DNA from 4 places in the Rahnella sp. CFA14(1/10) genome. Region 1 is predicted to be linked to each of the others. Evidence: predicted binding sites of a transcription regulator. Region 1 holds the regulator's gene; each other region holds the start of a gene.
What was found. Region 1 encodes PhoB, which activates phosphate uptake and scavenging genes when phosphate is short. Its sites were predicted from a motif close to CTGTCATAAAACTGNCNNAT; they were not measured.

Region 1 (4,342 bases):
GCGAGCGGGCCTTATCGACCCGGTAAAAACGTTCGGTCAGGCGCGGGAGGTGCTGCGGCGCAATGCCCGGCCCGTTATCACTGATCTGGAATTGCGCGCCATGCGGCGTTTGCTGCCAGCTGACTTCAATCCGCGTCCCGGCAGGCGTGTGGTTGACGGCGTTATACACCAGATTCGATACCGCACTGCGCAACTGATCTTCATTACCAAAGACGTTCAGTTTGTCATTAATGCGAAACACCACCTCATGCCGGCCGTTGCTTAACGTTTGCACCTCACGTTCGAGCATACCGAGCATCACCGGAATATCGACTTTCTCATGCAAATCAATATTCGCTGAAGCTTCGATTTTCGACAGCGTCAGCAACTGCTTCACCAGCCCGTCCATTCGCCGCGTCTGTTCCTGCATGGTATCCAGTGCTTTGGTGCGGAAAGGTTCTTCCAGTTTGGCGTCTTCCATCATTTCCAGATATCCCTGCAATACGGTCAGCGGGGTTCTCAGCTCATGACTGACGTTAGCAAAGAAGTTACGCCGTGCACCTTCAAGCTGACGCATCTGTGTGACATCGCGTGCCACCATCAGCAGTTGCCCTTCTGAATAAGGCATAACGCGAAACTCGACGTAATGCTCATTATTGAGTTGCAGATTCAGCGCCCGGCTGAAATCGCGGGTCTGGATCCACAACCGGAATTCCGGATAACGCAGCAGGTTGAAGATATGTTGCCCGTTATCTTCCGGCCAGCGGAAACCGAGCAGATCCTGCGCCAGCCCGTTACACCAGAAAATATTGCCTTCTTCCGTAGTCAGCACCACGGCATCGGGCAGCGATTCAGCACCGCTGCGAAAACGTTTGATCAACTGACCTAATTCGCGACGCCGGCGCCGGTTGCGCATCTGCATCTGGTTAAGCCCGTAGAACAGCGGCTCCCAGCTCCAGCGGCCGTTCGGCGGCGTAATACTGCGGTCAAGCCACAGCCAGTGAGAGAGTTTAAGCTGGTTGTAATAATTCCAGCCCAGTGCCGCAACCAGCGACACAAACAGGAGCCAGCCGAAATGACCGACGAAAATACCGAGAATTAACGCTGGCAGACAAAAGAGAAAAAATTCGCCGGCCAATCGTTTCCATGACAAACGTTCTAGCACACAGATTCTCCGCTGTGAGGACTCAATAACGCGTTGAAAAACGGTATCCGGTACCACGAACAGTCTGGATCATTCTGTCATGTCCGCTGGTTTCCAACGCCTTACGCAAACGACGAATATGCACGTCTACGGTGCGATCTTCCACATAAACGTTAGTGCCCCAGACGTTATTGAGCAACTGTTCCCGGCTATAAACACGTTCAGAATGCGTCATAAAGAAGTGTAATAACTTAAATTCTGTCGGCCCCATATCAAGCGCCTGTTCGTTGGCCATCACCCGGTGAGACGAGGGATCCAGGCTTAAACCCTGCATGTCGATCACTTCTTCCACCGCCATTGGCGAGATGCGACGCATCACCGCTTTAATGCGGGCAACCAGCTCTTTCGGGGAAAACGGTTTGGTGATGTAATCATCGGCACCGACTTCGAGGCCACGCACCCGATCTTCTTCTTCACCGCGTGCGGTCAACATCATCACCGGAATTTCGCGGGTCAGCGCCTCACGTTTAAGATGCTTAATAAACTGAATACCGGAACCGCCAGGTAACATCCAGTCGAGCAGGATAAGTTCAGGGTAAGGTTCAACAAGCTGCCCAATCGCTGAATCAAAATCCTCAGCTTCTACGGCCTGATAGCCATTTTGTTCCAGTACAAAACACACCATTTCACGGATTGGAGCTTCGTCTTCAACCACCAATATACGTCTAGCCATCGTAGGTCCTGCCAATAGGTTAGCGATCTTTTATTTGATTGCGGGCGCCATTATGCGTCAGTTTTGTGACAGATTTATGAACGAAAAGAATGGTTCATTACAGTCAAATATGACAGATAATTAGCGGCCATCTTGCTGAAATTGGACTGATTTATCGGGGACATCTCCCCCCGCCGACGTTTATACTTTGCCCCATTGTCGTCATCCAGGGTTCATACAGGAGTCTCATGCGCCTGATCCACACGTCAGACTGGCATCTTGGCCAGTACTTTTTCACCAAAAGCCGTGCAGCCGAACATCAGGCATTTCTGCGCTGGCTGACCGGTCAGGTGCAGCAACATCAGGTCGACGCCGTGATTGTCGCGGGTGATATTTTCGATACCGGATCACCGCCCAGTTATGCCCGCGAATTGTATAACCGCTTCGTGGTGGAATTACAACAAACCGGCTGTCAGCTGGTGGTACTGGCTGGCAACCACGATTCCGTCGCAACACTTAATGAATCACGCGAGCTACTTTCCTGCCTGAATACGCGGGTGATTGCCACTGTCGGCGAAAATCTGTCTGAACAGATTTTGGTGCTCAGTCAGCGTGACGGAAAACCGGGCGCGGTACTGTGTGCCATCCCGTTTTTACGCCCGCGTGATCTGCTGGCCAGTCAGGCCGGTCAGTCCGGCAGCGACAAACAACTGGCATTGCAGGAAGCCATCGCCGCACATTATGACGCGCTCTGGCAGGCCGCGCAGGCCAGGCGTGATGAACTTGGCATACCGCTGCCCGTTATTGCAACCGGCCATCTGACCACCGTTGGCGTCAGTACTTCTGATTCCGTGCGTGACATCTATATAGGCACACTTGACGCCTTCCCCGCGCAGGCGTTCCCGCCGGTTGATTATGTGGCGCTTGGCCATATTCACCGCGCACAGTGCGTCGCAAAAACTCACCACATCCGTTACAGCGGTTCGCCAATTGCCCTGAGCTTTGACGAACTGAGCAAAGCCAAAAGTGTGTATCTGCTCGATTTCGACGGGGCAACGCTCAGTGCCATCGACACGCTGGAAATTCCTGTTTTCCAGCCCATGCAGATACTCAAAGGCTCGCTGGCGGAAATTGAAAAGCAACTGGCGCAGTTCGAAGGCGGCGATGCACAAAAACCCGTCTGGCTTGATATCGAAGTCGCCACGCAGGATTATCTCAGCGATATTCAGCGGCGTATTCAGGCGCTGACTGCGGATTTGCCGGTGGAAGTTGTCCTGTTGCGCCGCAGCAAAGAACAGCGCATCAGCAGCATTGAGCAGCAGGAAAAAGAGACCCTCAGTGAACTGAGCGTCAGCGACGTCTTTGAACGGCGGCTGGCGCTGGAGCCGGACCCTGATGCCCCCCGTCAGGCGCGGATGCGCACTCTTTTTGCTCAGGTTGTTGAGCAGGTCACGCACGGTCAGAATGCAGAGGACAGCGCACAATGAAAATTCTCAGCCTGCGTTTAAAAAACCTGAACTCGCTGGAAGGCGAATGGAAAATTGATTTCACTGCCGAGCCGTTCGCCAGCAACGGATTATTCGCGATCACCGGCCCGACCGGTGCAGGGAAAACCACCCTGCTTGATGCCATTTGTCTGGCGCTTTATCATCAGACGCCACGTCTGAACATCACACCAAGCCAGAACGAACTGATGACCCGCCACACCGCCGAATCGCTGGCTGAGGTGGAGTTTGAAGTTAAAGGCGTAGCTTACCGCGCATTCTGGAGCCAGCGTCGTGCTAAAAATTCGCCGGATGGCAACTTGCAGGCACCGAAAGTCGAGCTGGCGTTACTGGCCGGCGGCAAAATTCTGGCCGATAAAGTGCGCGACAAACTCGACGCCATCGCCACACTGACCGGGCTGGATTTCGGCCGTTTCACCAAATCCATGATGCTGTCTCAGGGGCAGTTCGCCGCGTTTCTGAATGCTGATGCCAACGACCGCGCCGAATTGCTGGAAGAACTGACCGGCACCGAAATTTACGGACGGCTGTCTCAGCGCGTCTTTGAGCAACATAAAGAAGCGCGCATCGTACTCGACGGTCTGCATCAGCGCATGTCCGGCATCGAACTGCTCAGCGAAGAACAACGCCAGACGCTGGAGGCACAGCATGCTGAACTGAACGCACAGGAAAACAGCCTCAGCCAACAGGCGCAGCAACGCCTGCGGGATCTGAACTGGCTGCAACAATGGCAACAGGTGCAGCAAAAACTTCAGCAATCTCAGTTGCAGCTGGCTGCCGCTGAGCAGGAAAATCTGGCCGCCGCGCCGCAGTTACAACAGCTGGCACGCAGTGAACCGGCGGAAAAACTGCGTCCGTTACTCAATGACCGTCAGCGTTGTCAGGAAGAGTCACAACGCCTTCAGCAGCATCTGACGCAACTGATACAGCAACAGGAACAGCAGATCGCGCAGATGGCGCCGCTGAACCAGGCAGCAGAACAGGCGCAAACTGCACGTCAGA
Region 2 (4,342 bases), on a different contig from region 1:
TGCTGGCAGATAAGCGTTTTGAAACCTACCTGATGCGCAATGATATTACGCTGTATTACAGCATTCACAGCGTAAATATGGCCTTCGGCATGATGACCAATATGCTGGAAAATTTGAAAGGTTTTTTGTCCTGAGAAGGTGTTACCGGGGGACTCCAAAACGCCAGTCAGGCTGCCGTTCACGACAGGAGACTATGAGTTCAAAGTGACCGTATCCTAAAAGTACGTTTTAGCTGACCCCGCTACCTCAGAAAGGGTGGCGGGGTTTCTTGTGGTTCGTATTATTGGGTTTTACGCGTAGACTGCCCAACCTCACAAACCCGCTGTGATTATCCCGTAATAAAAACAATACCGCCCACAGGTGGCATTAAAACATCTGGACAGATAAACGCGGCAAGCCGCTAGCCTGCTTATGCAACCCAACGTCCTCATGCCACCGGCGTGAACCGCTCGCTAAACACGACATAGGGTCTGTCGGTCAGTGGCGACCACTACCCTATGTCGTGTTTTTCTGCTTTTGAGAGGGGAGATTTTCCTGTTTGACATCACAATTAGATTTTTTGTCGTGGTGCTCTGGATCACGAACTTTAATGTCTCAAATGCAGGTGAGATCACCAACTATTTATTCAGATCATCATTTTTATTATTGCAAAACACCACCAGATCCTGCGCACAGGCCCACGCCGAACTCCACGCCCACTGGAAGTTATATCCACCCAGCCAGCCGGTGACATCCACCACTTCACCGATAAAATACAAGCCCGGCACCTTAGCGGCGGCCATGGTTTTGGACGACAACTCTTTGGTATCGACGCCGCCAAGCGTCACTTCTGCCGTGCGGTAACCTTCGGTGCCGTTGGGCTGAACCTGCCAGTTTTGCAGTTGTTCAACCAGTTCCGCCTGCTGCGGCACATTCAGCTGTTTCAGCGTGACGTCCGGCAACTGACCCAGCGTTTGCAGGCACTCCACCAGACGTTTCGGCAGTTGCATCGCCAGCGTATTTTTCAGGCTCTGGTTCGGGTGTTCCTGACGCTGCGTATTCAGAAACGCCGCCAGATCCACATCAGGAAGTAAGTTAACGCTCACAAACTCACCCGGCTGCCAGTAGCTCGAAAGCTGTAAAACTGCCGGACCGGACATGCCACGATGGGTGAAAAGAATGCTTTCACGGAAAACCGTGCCGTCTTGCGCAGTCAGAACCGCAGGCACTGACACGCCGGAAAGCGTCTGCAAATGATCGAGCAGCGGTTTGTGCAGGGTAAACGGCACCAGACCGGCGCGGGTCGGCAGCACTTTCAGGCCAAACTGTTCCGCCAGACGGTAACCGAAGGGTGTCGCGCCCAGCCCCGGCATGGAAAGCCCGCCGCTGGCAATAACAAGTGAGTGAGTGCTTACAGTTGAGCCATTCACCTTGATGACAAAGCCATTTTCGGTTTTCTGCACATCGGAAATCTCGCTGCGCAGGCGTACATCGACATTGCCCAGCTCGCATTCTTTATCGAGCATGCTGACGATTTGCTGTGCCGAGTCGTCGCAGAACAACTGCCCGAGGGTTTTCTCGTGCCAGGCGATGCCGTAACGGTTGACCATATCGATGAAATCCCACTGGGTATAACGCGCCAGCGCGGATTTACAAAAATGCGGATTTTCGGAAAGATAGGCAGCGGGTTCAGCATAAAGGTTGGTGAAATTGCAGCGTCCGCCGCCTGACATCAAAATTTTGCGTCCGGTTTTTTTGCCGTTATCCAGCAGCAGAACCCGGCAGCCACCTTGTCCGGCCTGCGCCGCGCAGAACATGCCTGCCGCACCTGCACCAATGACTACCACATCAACCTGTTCCACTTTCGGCCTCTCTTTTACGGAAATTCAACTACGTTTTACATAAGGTTCGCCCTGTTTACCGGGGCGTTGAGCCGCGGATTGTAAGGGACAGGCGCCTGTTAAACCAGCCAACAGACCGTTTCCTGAACGTCGTAAGTAAATGTTTCAATCACCAAAGGAGGAATAACTTTTTGATAAATAAAAACTTAACCAAATCCAGGGTAGATATTGGACTGTTTTTAGTCAAAAAAATGTCATATTTTCCTTTTCCCCTCCCCCTGTTCTCGCAGATAATGCGCGGCGTTCATGACCACTAACTGGCGTAACAATTATGCTGCATCTATTTGCCGGATTGGATATTCATACCGGTTCGTTATTGATTCTCGCGTTACTGTTTGTTCTGTTCTATGAAGCCATTAACGGCTTCCATGATACGGCCAACGCAGTGGCAACCGTCATCTATACCCGGGCAATGCGTTCGCAATTAGCGGTCGTGATGGCAGGGGTATTTAACTTCTTTGGCGTCCTGCTCGGTGGTTTGAGTGTGGCTTATGCCATCGTTCATTTACTGCCAACTGATTTGCTGCTCAACGTGGGTTCTGCTCATGGCCTTGCCATGGTGTTTTCTATGTTACTGGCGGCGATCATCTGGAACCTTGGCACCTGGTATTTCGGCCTGCCGGCGTCCAGTTCCCATACCCTGATCGGCGCCATCATTGGCGTAGGGCTGACCAATGCATTAATGACTCACACCTCTGTGGTCGATGCGTTAAACATCCCCAAAATGATCGGTATTTTTGCCTCACTGATCGTCTCCCCGCTGGTCGGGATGATTATGGCAGGTACCATGATTTTCCTGCTGCGCCGTTACTGGAGTGGCAACAAGAAACATGCACGTATCCACCTGACCCCTGCTGAACGGGAAAAGAAAGATGGCAAGAAAAAGCCGCCATTCTGGACACGTATCGGCCTGATCCTGTCGGCTATCGGCGTGAGTTTCTCTCATGGCGCTAATGATGGTCAGAAAGGTATTGGCCTGATCATGCTGGTTCTGATTGGTGTGGCTCCGGCGGGTTTTGTGCTGAACATGAGTGCAACCGGTTACGACATTACCCGTACCCGCGACGCCGTGACCCACCTCGGACAGTATTATCAGCAACATGCTGATGCCGTACCGCATGTGGTAGCACTGACACCGATAGTGCCTGCACCTGATGTTAATATCGCACCGACTGACGAGCCCAAAGTGTTCCACTGCGACAGCAGCCACGCACTTGACGCCATTGGTCGTGCGCAAAGCCTGCTGACTAATCTGCAATCTTATAGCGACCTGTCACCGGACGAACGCAGCCATATGCGTCGCCTGCTGATGTGTGTTTCTGATACTGCGGATAAAGTGGCGAAGCTGCCGGAAACTTCCGCCGCAGATAAACGCTTCCTCGGCGAGCTGAAAACCGACATTCTGCAAACCGTCGAATATGCACCTATCTGGATCATTATCGCGGTAGCGCTGGCGCTGGCACTGGGTACCATGATTGGCTGGAAACGTGTTGCGACCACCATCGGTGAGAAGATTGGTAAGAAAGGCATGACTTACGCACAGGGGCTGTCAGCACAGCTTACTGCGGCAGTTTCCATCGGCGTAGCCAGCTACACCGGCATGCCAGTTTCCACCACGCATGTGTTGTCGTCTGCCGTCGCGGGCACCATGATTGTCGATGGCGGCGGTGTGCAGTCGAAAACCGTGAAAAACATCGCGATGGCGTGGATATTAACCCTGCCGGTGTCGATTGTGCTTTCCGGTGTCCTGTACTGGATTGCCCTGAAGCTGATCTGATGCTTGTCTGACAGGCAGTAAAAAGGCGACCTTGCTCAGCAGGTCGCCTTTTTTGTTTCCTTATTCACTCATCCTCCCTCACGTTTCTTTCAGTTTCTAATACCAGATCAGCATCGCTAACATACTGATTAATATTAAACCGACCAGTGCCGTAGTCAGGATAAACTGACCGCGAACCCGCTCACAACGGCGAATAAACTCAGGATCGTGATGTTCAACGTAGCGCTGAGCATAAATATAGCGTACCAACCTTATTTGCTTGCCAGGCTGACCGTGAGCCGTAAAAAACCCTCCGCCATCGACGTACTGATACAACAGCGGATCGCACCCCCGCAGAACCACCAGCAATGCGCGCAAAGAAGAGTAATAGCGCAGCATATTCACTACACATACAAAACATAAAGCCCAAAACAGCGCAACGGGACTGATCATGATTCCCCCTCAAGGCGAACTGACACCGCGCAATGCGCCCGTCATGCTGGCATACACCCGGCGTTTCGCCCTGCCTTTCCGCAATTTCACACCCCCGGGCTACCTTCGCCCGCCCTCTTTTCGTACCACAGAAGATTGCCAAAGCAGGAGACGCCTGCATTATTGAGTGTAGGAAACGAATCCGAAACTGTTCATATTATTTATATCTATGGATTCTCAGATAAGGAAATGGGATCTGTATGCTTGATTTATT
Region 3 (4,342 bases), on a different contig from region 1:
ACCGCAGGCGATGGTAGTCAGCAAACCATTTTTAGACGCTACCGCTTCAGTACCGGTATTCATCAGCAGGAAGCAACCGGTGCCGTAGGTATTTTTCGCCATTCCCGGTTGGACACACAGCTGGCCATACAGGGCCGCCTGCTGGTCACCGGCGATACCGGCGATAGGGATACGTGTACCGCCTTTACCCCCGATGTTGGTCTGGCCGTAAATCTCAGAAGAAGGGCGAACTTCCGGCAGCATTTCACGCGGAATATCCAGCGCTTCAAGCATACGCTCATCCCATTGAAGGTCATGGATGTTGAACAACATGGTACGTGAGGCGTTAGTGTAATCCGTCACGTGAACACGACCCTGCGTCATTTTCCAGACCAACCAGGTGTCGACGGTGCCGAACAGCAGTTCGCCGCGTTTAGCGCGTTCACGTGAACCTTCAACGTGGTCGAGGATCCATTTCAGTTTGGTACCGGAGAAGTACGGGTCGATAACCAGGCCGGTGTTGTGGCGAATGTATTCTTCCAGACCGTCTTTTTTCAGCGTTTCGCAGATGTCAGCAGTGCGGCGGCATTGCCAGACAATCGCATTATAGATTGGCTTGCCAGTTTCTTTTTCCCACACAATGGTGGTTTCGCGCTGGTTGGTGATACCGATACCGGCAATCTGATCGGAATTAATGTCGGCTTTTGCCAACACTTCCACCAGCACCGAGCTTTGCGATGCCCAGATTTCCATCGGGTCATGCTCAACCCAGCCCGATTTCGGGTAGATCTGGGTGAACTCGCGTTGTGCCACGCTGACGATATTGGCATCGTGATCCAGAACTACGGCGCGTGAACTGGTTGTACCCTGGTCGAGTGCAACAATGTATTTTTTTTCGTGAGTCGTATCTGCTGACATAATATTCATCCTACGAATGAGTAAGCTGTGGAACAGTTTAGCCGATCAGGCCTTACGTTGTTTGGATGGCTGAGGTGCTTTTTCTTCTGCCGGTTCATTAATCTGATTTGGCAAATGGCGACCAATCAGCGCCTTGTAGGCGATGGCACCCAGAGAAGCCCCGAGCAACGGGCCAAAAATTGGCACCAGGAAATAAGGAATATCGCGCGCACCGGTGAAGGCAACCTTGCCCCAGCCAGCGAAGAAGGCGAACACTTTCGGACCGAAGTCACGGGCCGGGTTCAGGGCGAATCCGGTCAGTGGCCCCATGGATGCACCGATAACCGCGATCAGGATACCGATAAGCAGCGGTGCCAGCGGGCCACGTGGAATACCGTTGCCATCATCAGTCAGGCCGAGGATTAACGCCATCAGAATGGCTGTAATCACCGTTTCTACCAGAAACGCCTGCAATACGCTGATGTGCGGGTTCGGATAGGTAGAGAAAATACCGGCCAGATCCAGACTTTCGACGCTGCCGCGGACCATATTGTGGCTTTGCTCAAAATCGAAGAACAGATTGTAGTAAAGGCCATAAACCAGTGCAGCGGCGCAAAAAGCACCGGCGACCTGTGCCACGATGTAAGGCAGAACTTTGCGTCCTTCAAAGTTTGCAAACAAACAAAGTGCAACGGTCACCGCCGGATTCAGGTGTGCACCGGAGATGGCGGCTGTCAGGTAGATGGCCATTGCCACACCCAGACCCCAGATGATACTGATTTCCCACTGGCCAAAGGTTGCCCCGGCAAGTTTCATTGCTGCGACACAGCCCGCACCAAAGAAAATGATAAGCCCGGTACCCAGAAACTCAGCGATGCACTGACCTTTTAATGTGGAACTCATGGTTTGGCTCATAGTTTGATCCTGCTAAGGATGATGTTAATGGTTAGTTATAGTTTTTCTGTTATATCGTTTGTGAACGTAATCGGATTTTGGCGTTCATCATTAAATGAGAACGTAATGTGAATTTATCGTTAACGAGCATAAACGAGAAATAGCGAAATCAAATTTTGTGTGTTGCGTCATAAAAATGAGCGATTTCGCGTATTGTCGGGCCATGATGCCGCGCCAAAAGGCCTGGATTTAACATTTTCAGCGCGCGTTGCTGACAAACGAGCATCACTATTACGTGTTTTACGGTGGCTACGGTTATTCGGCATTAAAGGCTATTTCTGGCGTGTGACGCTGCTTTTTAGGCATTTCCTGATACCCGGCACTGTAAAATTGCAACAGACTGCGTGGATAGAGGGGTTGCGGGTAGACAGATCAAAGCTGGCTACATACAATCACCCGTTAAGACACCTGCCGGTTTTATGCAATTCTCTGATGAATTCGTTATAAAAATCGACGGAGTGCAGGAATTTTTGAGCCGTGTCCGGACGATGCGGCAGAACATAAGATGTGCGCCTTGCGAACATAAGGGGACCGAAAAATGTCATTTGAAGTATTTGAGAAATTAGAAGCTAAAGTTCAGCAAGCGATCGATACCATTACTCTGTTGCAGATGGAAATCGAAGAACTGAAAGAGCAGAACAACGCCCTGTCTCAGGAAGTTCAGCAAGCCAGCGGCAATCATGAGTCTCTGGTGCGTGAAAATGCGCAGCTGAAAGAAGAACAACACGTATGGCAGGATCGTCTGCGTGCACTGTTGGGAAAAATGGAAGAAGTTTAATGACTTCATATTCCAAATAAAAAAGGACGCCAAGGCGTCCTTTTTTGTTGTGCACAGAAGAAAATTATTCTATATCGAGCGGGTCTTCTGACAGCACGATACCGGTATTATCGGCATAAAGATGGTCGCCGGAGAAGAAGGTGACGCCGCCGAAATTGACACGAATGTCGCTTTCGCCGATTCCTTCACTGCCTGCGCCAGCCGGGATAGCCGCCATCGCCTGAATACCCAGGTCCAACTCTTCGAGATCGTCAACCTGACGGACTGCACCATAAATCACGATGCCTTCCCATTCGTTCTGGAACGCGAGGCGTGCCAGTCCGGCATCCAGCAGTGCGCGACGCACAGAACCGCCGCCATCAATCACTAACACACGGCCACGGCCGTTTTCTTCCAGCAGGTCATAAAGCAAGCCATTATCTTCGAAGCATTTCACAGTGGTGATTTGCCCGCCAAATGAAGTACGGCCGCCAAAGTTGGAGAACAAGGGTTCGACGACATTCACTTCTTCATGGTAGATGTCGCAAAGTTCGGAAGTATCGTATTTCATAGGTTTTCATCTGGTTGCTGCATGAATGCTCAGTATATCCCTTTCCGGCGGATGTTGGCAAAATCATCAATTGTTAAATGTGAAAAGTGACCTGATAAACGCACATCAGGCCAACTTTGTTCAATTGAGTAACAGTCCTACTGCAAACAAGACGTTAGTCAGCAACGCCGTTTTTACCATATGTTCCAGTAACGGGCGGACTTCGGTGGATGTTGTGGATTTCATCACCCGCGCCACATGTTTCGCCAGCATCGGAATCGCCAGAATAAACAGCCAGCCGGTCCAATGATGCAGGTATACGGCGGAGAAAATGACCAGACACAGCACGGCGGCGGTCAGGATGATAGTGTGATAACGGCGGGCGTTAACCGGCCCGAGGCGAACCGCCAGTGTATTCTTGCCATTGATACTGTCGGTTTCGATATCGCGCAAATTATTGATATTGAGCACGGCGGTGGAGAGCAAACCGGTTGCCGTCGCCGGAAGCATCACGATCCAGTCGAAATAGCCTGCCTGTAAATAAAACGTCCCCGCGACACTGATCCAGCCGAAGAAAATAAGAACGGAAATATCGCCAAGCCCCATGTAGCCATAAGGCCGTGTGCCGACGGTATAGGTAATCGCCGCACCAATCGACAGCAAGCCGAGAACCAAAAACCCGACCACATCACTGGGTTTATGGCAGGCCACGGCGATGAGCGCGATACCGCAAATTATAGTCAGCGCGATGGTCAGGATAATGGCGTGCTTCATCTGCGCAGCGGTAATCAGCCCCTTTTGCATTCCGCGCAGAGGGCCGACGCGATCCGGGGTATCGCTGCCTTTCTCTGCGTCCCCATAGTCATTCGCCAGATTCGACAGGATTTGCAGACAGCCGGCAGTCAGCAGTGCCAGCAATGCAATAAGCGGATGGAAGGTATTTTGCAGGCTGGCAATGGCAGAACCCATGACGATAGAGGCAAACGCCAGTGGCAAGGTTTTCGGGCGCAAGCTTTCCAGCCAGGCGCGGGCGGGCGTCGTCGGTGTGCAGGAAGTGATTATGCTCATAGATGATTTCGCTCAGGTGAAGAATCAGTCCGAAATCTAAAAAAAATCAGGGAGGCAAACGCCTCCCTGAAGATCACTTTCGGAACGTATGAGCAAATTATAAGATAAAACGGCTCAGATCTTCATCAGCTACCAGC
Region 4 (4,342 bases), on a different contig from region 1:
ACCATGTAATCCGTGTAAAGCAGCGTATTATCGTAGGTATTCACCAGTTGTTCTTGTGAACAGTTTTCAATGTCGCTGCGCGGGCAGTCAGGCATGAACTTGCGGAATTCCTGAGGATAGCGTTTGTAATATGTCGGGCCGTGGCTGCCGATCAGATGTAAGCTAATCAGCGTATTTTTGCCGTCAGCCTTGATGTCATCATCAATATTCTGCATCAGTGCCATGTCGTAGCAGGTATCACCATCACAATATTTACCGTCTTTTTGGGTATTAATGGTGACATTCGGCACACGGTCGCAGACCCCTTTACAGCCTTCGTCATTGTCTTTCCAGAATACTGAAACGCCGGCCTTATGCAGAATATCCAGCAAACCTTCACTGTTACGGGCGCGGTTGGCGTCGTAACTGGTGCGTTTCATGTTTGAGAACATGCACGGCACAGAAATTGCCGTTGCCGTACCGCATGACGTCATCTTCGTAAAGTACACCACGTCCGGAATGGCTTGCGTGTACTGATTGGTTGGTTTGGCGTATCCCTCATACGACTGATTTTGCGCCCGTGCTGTTTCCCCGATCACCAGGAACACCAGATTGGGTTTTTGCCCCGGTTGTTGTACCAGTTTTGCATCATTACCAAGAGTCCGGAACGGCATTTTCGGTGTGAAGTAACGGTGATTCATGTACTGGAACGCACTGTAAAGATAGTTGGTCGGTACGATTTCCAGATTCAGAGTGCGGTTGTTACGGCCAACGGAAGCATAATCTTTGTAAAAAACGCCGGCAATGGAAGCAACGACCAGCAATGAAATCACCATTGACACCAGGCGTACTCCCAGACGGCGCAGCGGTGTTTTTTCATAGCTGACCGGTGTCAGGAAAAGCAAAATCGCGGGCAAAACGCCGGTGAAGACAAACCACAGCACCACTTTCAGATTCAGGTATGAAGATGCTTCAGCAGATTGCGTCTCGAGGATATTCTCGATCATGCCGCGATCGAAAACGACCTGGAAGGTCATCATCGCGAAACTGGCGAGGGCACTGACCGGGAGCACGATAATGAAGAATGGCTTAAGCAACGGGCGAAAACTGAAAGGGGTGAACACAAAGTTCAGTGCGGCAAACAGCGCGACCGGAATGCTCAGGGCGAAAGCCAGATTGTATGCGGGCAGTGCATTTAAGATGCGGTAAAAATGCAACAAAATAGGTAAGTTAACCACAAAGGTAAAATACAGGGTCAGCAATAAAGTCAGCGTAAAGTAGCTGATCTTCGGAAATATATAGCGCAATGAAAACTCCCAACAAAATGACGGTAGCAGGGTTAATGTGAGGGAAAGATAACGTACGGAAATGAATATTCATAAGAATATTCATCCAAGCTTAAGAAAGCCTTAATCTACCCGTCATAAATCCTTCATCCTGCAGCGTTTCTGAAAAAGTTCAGAAAATATATAAAATATAAGAGACCGCCTTTTCTTGCATGAAGCCTTATGCTCACCGGCGTAGCGATGTGGATGTTCAACGAAACACCCTTTGTTTAAACCTCTCTGAGCGCGTTTCCCTCCGCTCATTTTGTCTTTCCCTGATTATGCCTGACCGGTTTAATTCATCACTGACTGTCTGCGGGCTGTCAGAAGGATATTCGTGTTGATCTCATCTTCGGCCATCATTGCGGCCAGCAGCATTATTGAACCCGGTGTGATTATTGGGCCGCGAGTGGTTATCGGGCCTTTTTGTGTTATTTCAGCGGGTGTGCAAATTGGCGAAGGAACATGCATTTCTTCGCATGTCATCATCAACGGCAATACCAAAATAGGTAGGGATAATCAGATTGGCAGAGGCTCATCCATTGGCGAAATCAGTCAGGATTTGAAATACGCCGGAGAACCTACCGGGCTGGAAATCGGCAATGGAAACCAGATTGGCTGCCATGCCACATTACATCGAGGCACTGTACAGGGCGGCGGTATGACCCGGATAGGGCATCTGAATATTTTTGAGCGGGGTGTCCATCTCGGCCATGACTGCCAGGTGGGAAATGCCACGTTCATTGGCGAACATAGTGCTCTGGCAGGGCATGTTTTATTAGGTAATGATGCGCGGATTGATGCCCTGAGCGCAGTGCATCAGTTTTGTATTATTGGTGCGGGAGCCCGTTTGCTTGCCAATACGTGTGTGGTGCAGGATGTGCCGCCGTTTGTGATGGCAGGCGGAAACCGCGCGGTACCTAAAGGGATAAACGAGCAGACAGCAGAATTTTGCCGGGCTGGCAGTACGCAGCAAAATATCATCCGCTATCTGTACGATTTGCTTTATCACCGGCAGGAAACGATTGAACGGGTAAAGTCAGAAATTGAGCGGCTCAGCACGGAATATCCGTTACTGTGCCACTTCAATGCTTTTTTCCTTCATTCAGCGCGCGGGATCATTCGTTAACGGGTTTAGGGTAATCCTGCGGCTGAACAGAGGTGACGGGCTGTCAGGCTTCGAGTGCTAACAGGGCAAAGGTTGCCAGCCAGTGCTCGCCCATATAGGTGCTGTCGAGATGGTTCAGCGCGCTGTGCAGATGGGCTTCTGCCGTCTGACGTAGCAAGACCGCACGCGGATCACCCGCTGGCAGCGCAGAGGCCAGCGAACGCTGACACCAGGCACGGCTGAGATTCAGCCCGTCCAGATGGCCAATTTTACCGTCGCTGCGGTCAGTGACCGTGGCGGGGATAAACAGTGTCGCAGGCTGGCTGTGCGCCAGATCCGGTAAAAAACGGCCAAACCAGGTCACAAATGCTTCGGGCGGTAAAACTCGGCGCATCAGTTCAGCTTCCATCAGGGAAGGTGAAAGGAATTCATCACCGCCCGGTTCCCATGCCTGACAATGCACATCTTCAAGATGCCAGCGCAATGCCGTTTCTTCGATCAATTCTGCCAGTTTGTGATGCTTAACACAGCGGGCATAATCCAGTGTTAACGCCAGGGCAAAAGCTGTGTTGAAATGGCTGCCGACCCGCAGGGGATAGGTTGCCTTTGGCAGAAACGTGCTAAAACTCTTTTCGAAGAACCGGCTCATGGGCGCGAGCGTTTTCGCCCATTCCGCAGCCTGTGGCAGGGTCATTTCATGCAATTGCTGGCTCAGCGCCAGACACCACGCCCAGCCATACGGCCGTTCAAATCCGGCATGTTGCGTCTGTTGCAGATAGGCCATTTCACCGGCGACATTTTCTGCCGTGAAATGCCGGCCGGCCACCTCAATGATTTTTTCTGCTTCCGGCAGTTGTGGAAAACGATCCAGCAGTCGCAGCAATAACCAGTATCCGTGCACACAGGAATGCCAGTCATAGCTGCCGTAAAAGATCGGATGCAACTGGCGTGGCGTTTGCGCATCCGCTGCGCTGCTCATGGCATGCATGAGTTTATTCGGGTATTCGCGTGTTAAGTGATTCAGTGCCAGTGAAGCAAAACGGGATGCCATCTCTGCCGTCAGTACACTATGTTGTTGCGTCGTCATCGTCTTTCCTTATCAGAAACGGAACACAAAGAAATACATAAACGCGGTATTGACCAGCAACAGTAATACACCGGTTTTCCACTGCGCTTTAATCACGCCATTCTTATCCTGCAATTCCAGCAGCGCCGCGGGGACGATATTAAAATTGGCTGCCATCGGGGTCATCAGGGTGCCGCAGAAACCGGATAACATGCCGATCGCGCCCATAATCGCCGGATTTCCGCCCAGCTGGTTGACGATAAGTGGCAGCCCGATCCCCGCCGTCATGACCGGGAAGGCGGCAAAACCGTTTCCCATGATCATCGTGAAAAGCGCCATGCCGAAGGTATAGGCAATCACAATCGCCAGCGGTGAACCGAGCGGAATGATATTTTTGACCAGGTCCGACACCACGCCGCCGACTCCCGCCAGTGCAAACAACGCGCCAAGAGCGGCCAGCATTTGTGGCAAAATAGCTGCCCAGCCAACGGTATCCATTGTCTGTCCCCCCGCTTTCACTGCTTTGACCGGCGAATCACGCAGCATAATCAGCGCCACGATGAAGGCCACCAGCGTGCCGATTACCAGCGAAATCAGCGTGACGTTTTTGGCTTCCACCAGCGGCGTGTATTTCAGCGTCAGGGTGCCAGCCAGGGTCACCAGGGGGATCAACAGGGCAGGAATAAACAGTTTATTGCCAAAACGTTTTGAGCCAGCTTCACGCTTTTCAACCTGATCAGGCTGTCCGCTTTCTGATTTGCCTTTCCCCAGTTTTCCGCTCCCGGCGATGATCGCCAGCAGAATCGCCATACAACCGGTAATGAAGTGTGGCAATTGCGCACCAAACAGGAAAGTTATGCCGTA

Region 2: pitA (inorganic phosphate transporter PitA) is a predicted target of PhoB. The motif match lies at 2,061-2,080, and genes of this name have one in related genera.
Region 3: EVX52_RS22795 (MIP/aquaporin family protein) is a predicted target of PhoB. The motif match lies at 1,956-1,975, and genes of this name have one in related genera.
Region 4: EVX52_RS06180 (phosphoethanolamine transferase) is a predicted target of PhoB. The motif match lies at 1,398-1,417, and genes of this name have one in related genera.

What each region holds. Positions count from the first base shown of each region.
Region 1 is NZ_SEWS01000012.1:96,875-101,216, forward strand. Features, by position in the region: gene phoR (phosphate regulon sensor histidine kinase PhoR) at 1-1,144, opposite strand, end outside; gene phoB (phosphate response regulator transcription factor PhoB) at 1,167-1,856, opposite strand; gene sbcD (exonuclease subunit SbcD) at 2,084-3,322, shown strand; gene sbcC (exonuclease subunit SbcC) at 3,319-4,342, shown strand, end outside.
Region 2 is NZ_SEWS01000006.1:136,920-141,261, forward strand. Features, by position in the region: gene EVX52_RS13585 (hypothetical protein) at 1-134, shown strand, start outside; gene EVX52_RS13590 (NAD(P)/FAD-dependent oxidoreductase) at 618-1,841, opposite strand; gene pitA (inorganic phosphate transporter PitA) at 2,152-3,657, shown strand; gene uspB (universal stress protein UspB) at 3,754-4,089, opposite strand.
Region 3 is NZ_SEWS01000014.1:32,424-36,765, reverse strand. Features, by position in the region: gene glpK (glycerol kinase GlpK) at 1-897, opposite strand, end outside; gene EVX52_RS22795 (MIP/aquaporin family protein) at 943-1,791, opposite strand; gene zapB (septal ring assembly protein ZapB) at 2,369-2,608, shown strand; gene rraA (ribonuclease E activity regulator RraA) at 2,673-3,158, opposite strand; gene EVX52_RS22780 (1,4-dihydroxy-2-naphthoate polyprenyltransferase) at 3,279-4,205, opposite strand; gene hslU (HslU--HslV peptidase ATPase subunit) at 4,303-4,342, opposite strand, start outside.
Region 4 is NZ_SEWS01000002.1:573,704-578,045, reverse strand. Features, by position in the region: gene EVX52_RS06180 (phosphoethanolamine transferase) at 1-1,286, opposite strand, end outside; gene lpxA (acyl-ACP--UDP-N-acetylglucosamine O-acyltransferase) at 1,645-2,433, shown strand; gene EVX52_RS06170 (DUF2891 domain-containing protein) at 2,477-3,499, opposite strand; gene EVX52_RS06165 (DUF979 domain-containing protein) at 3,512-4,342, opposite strand, start outside.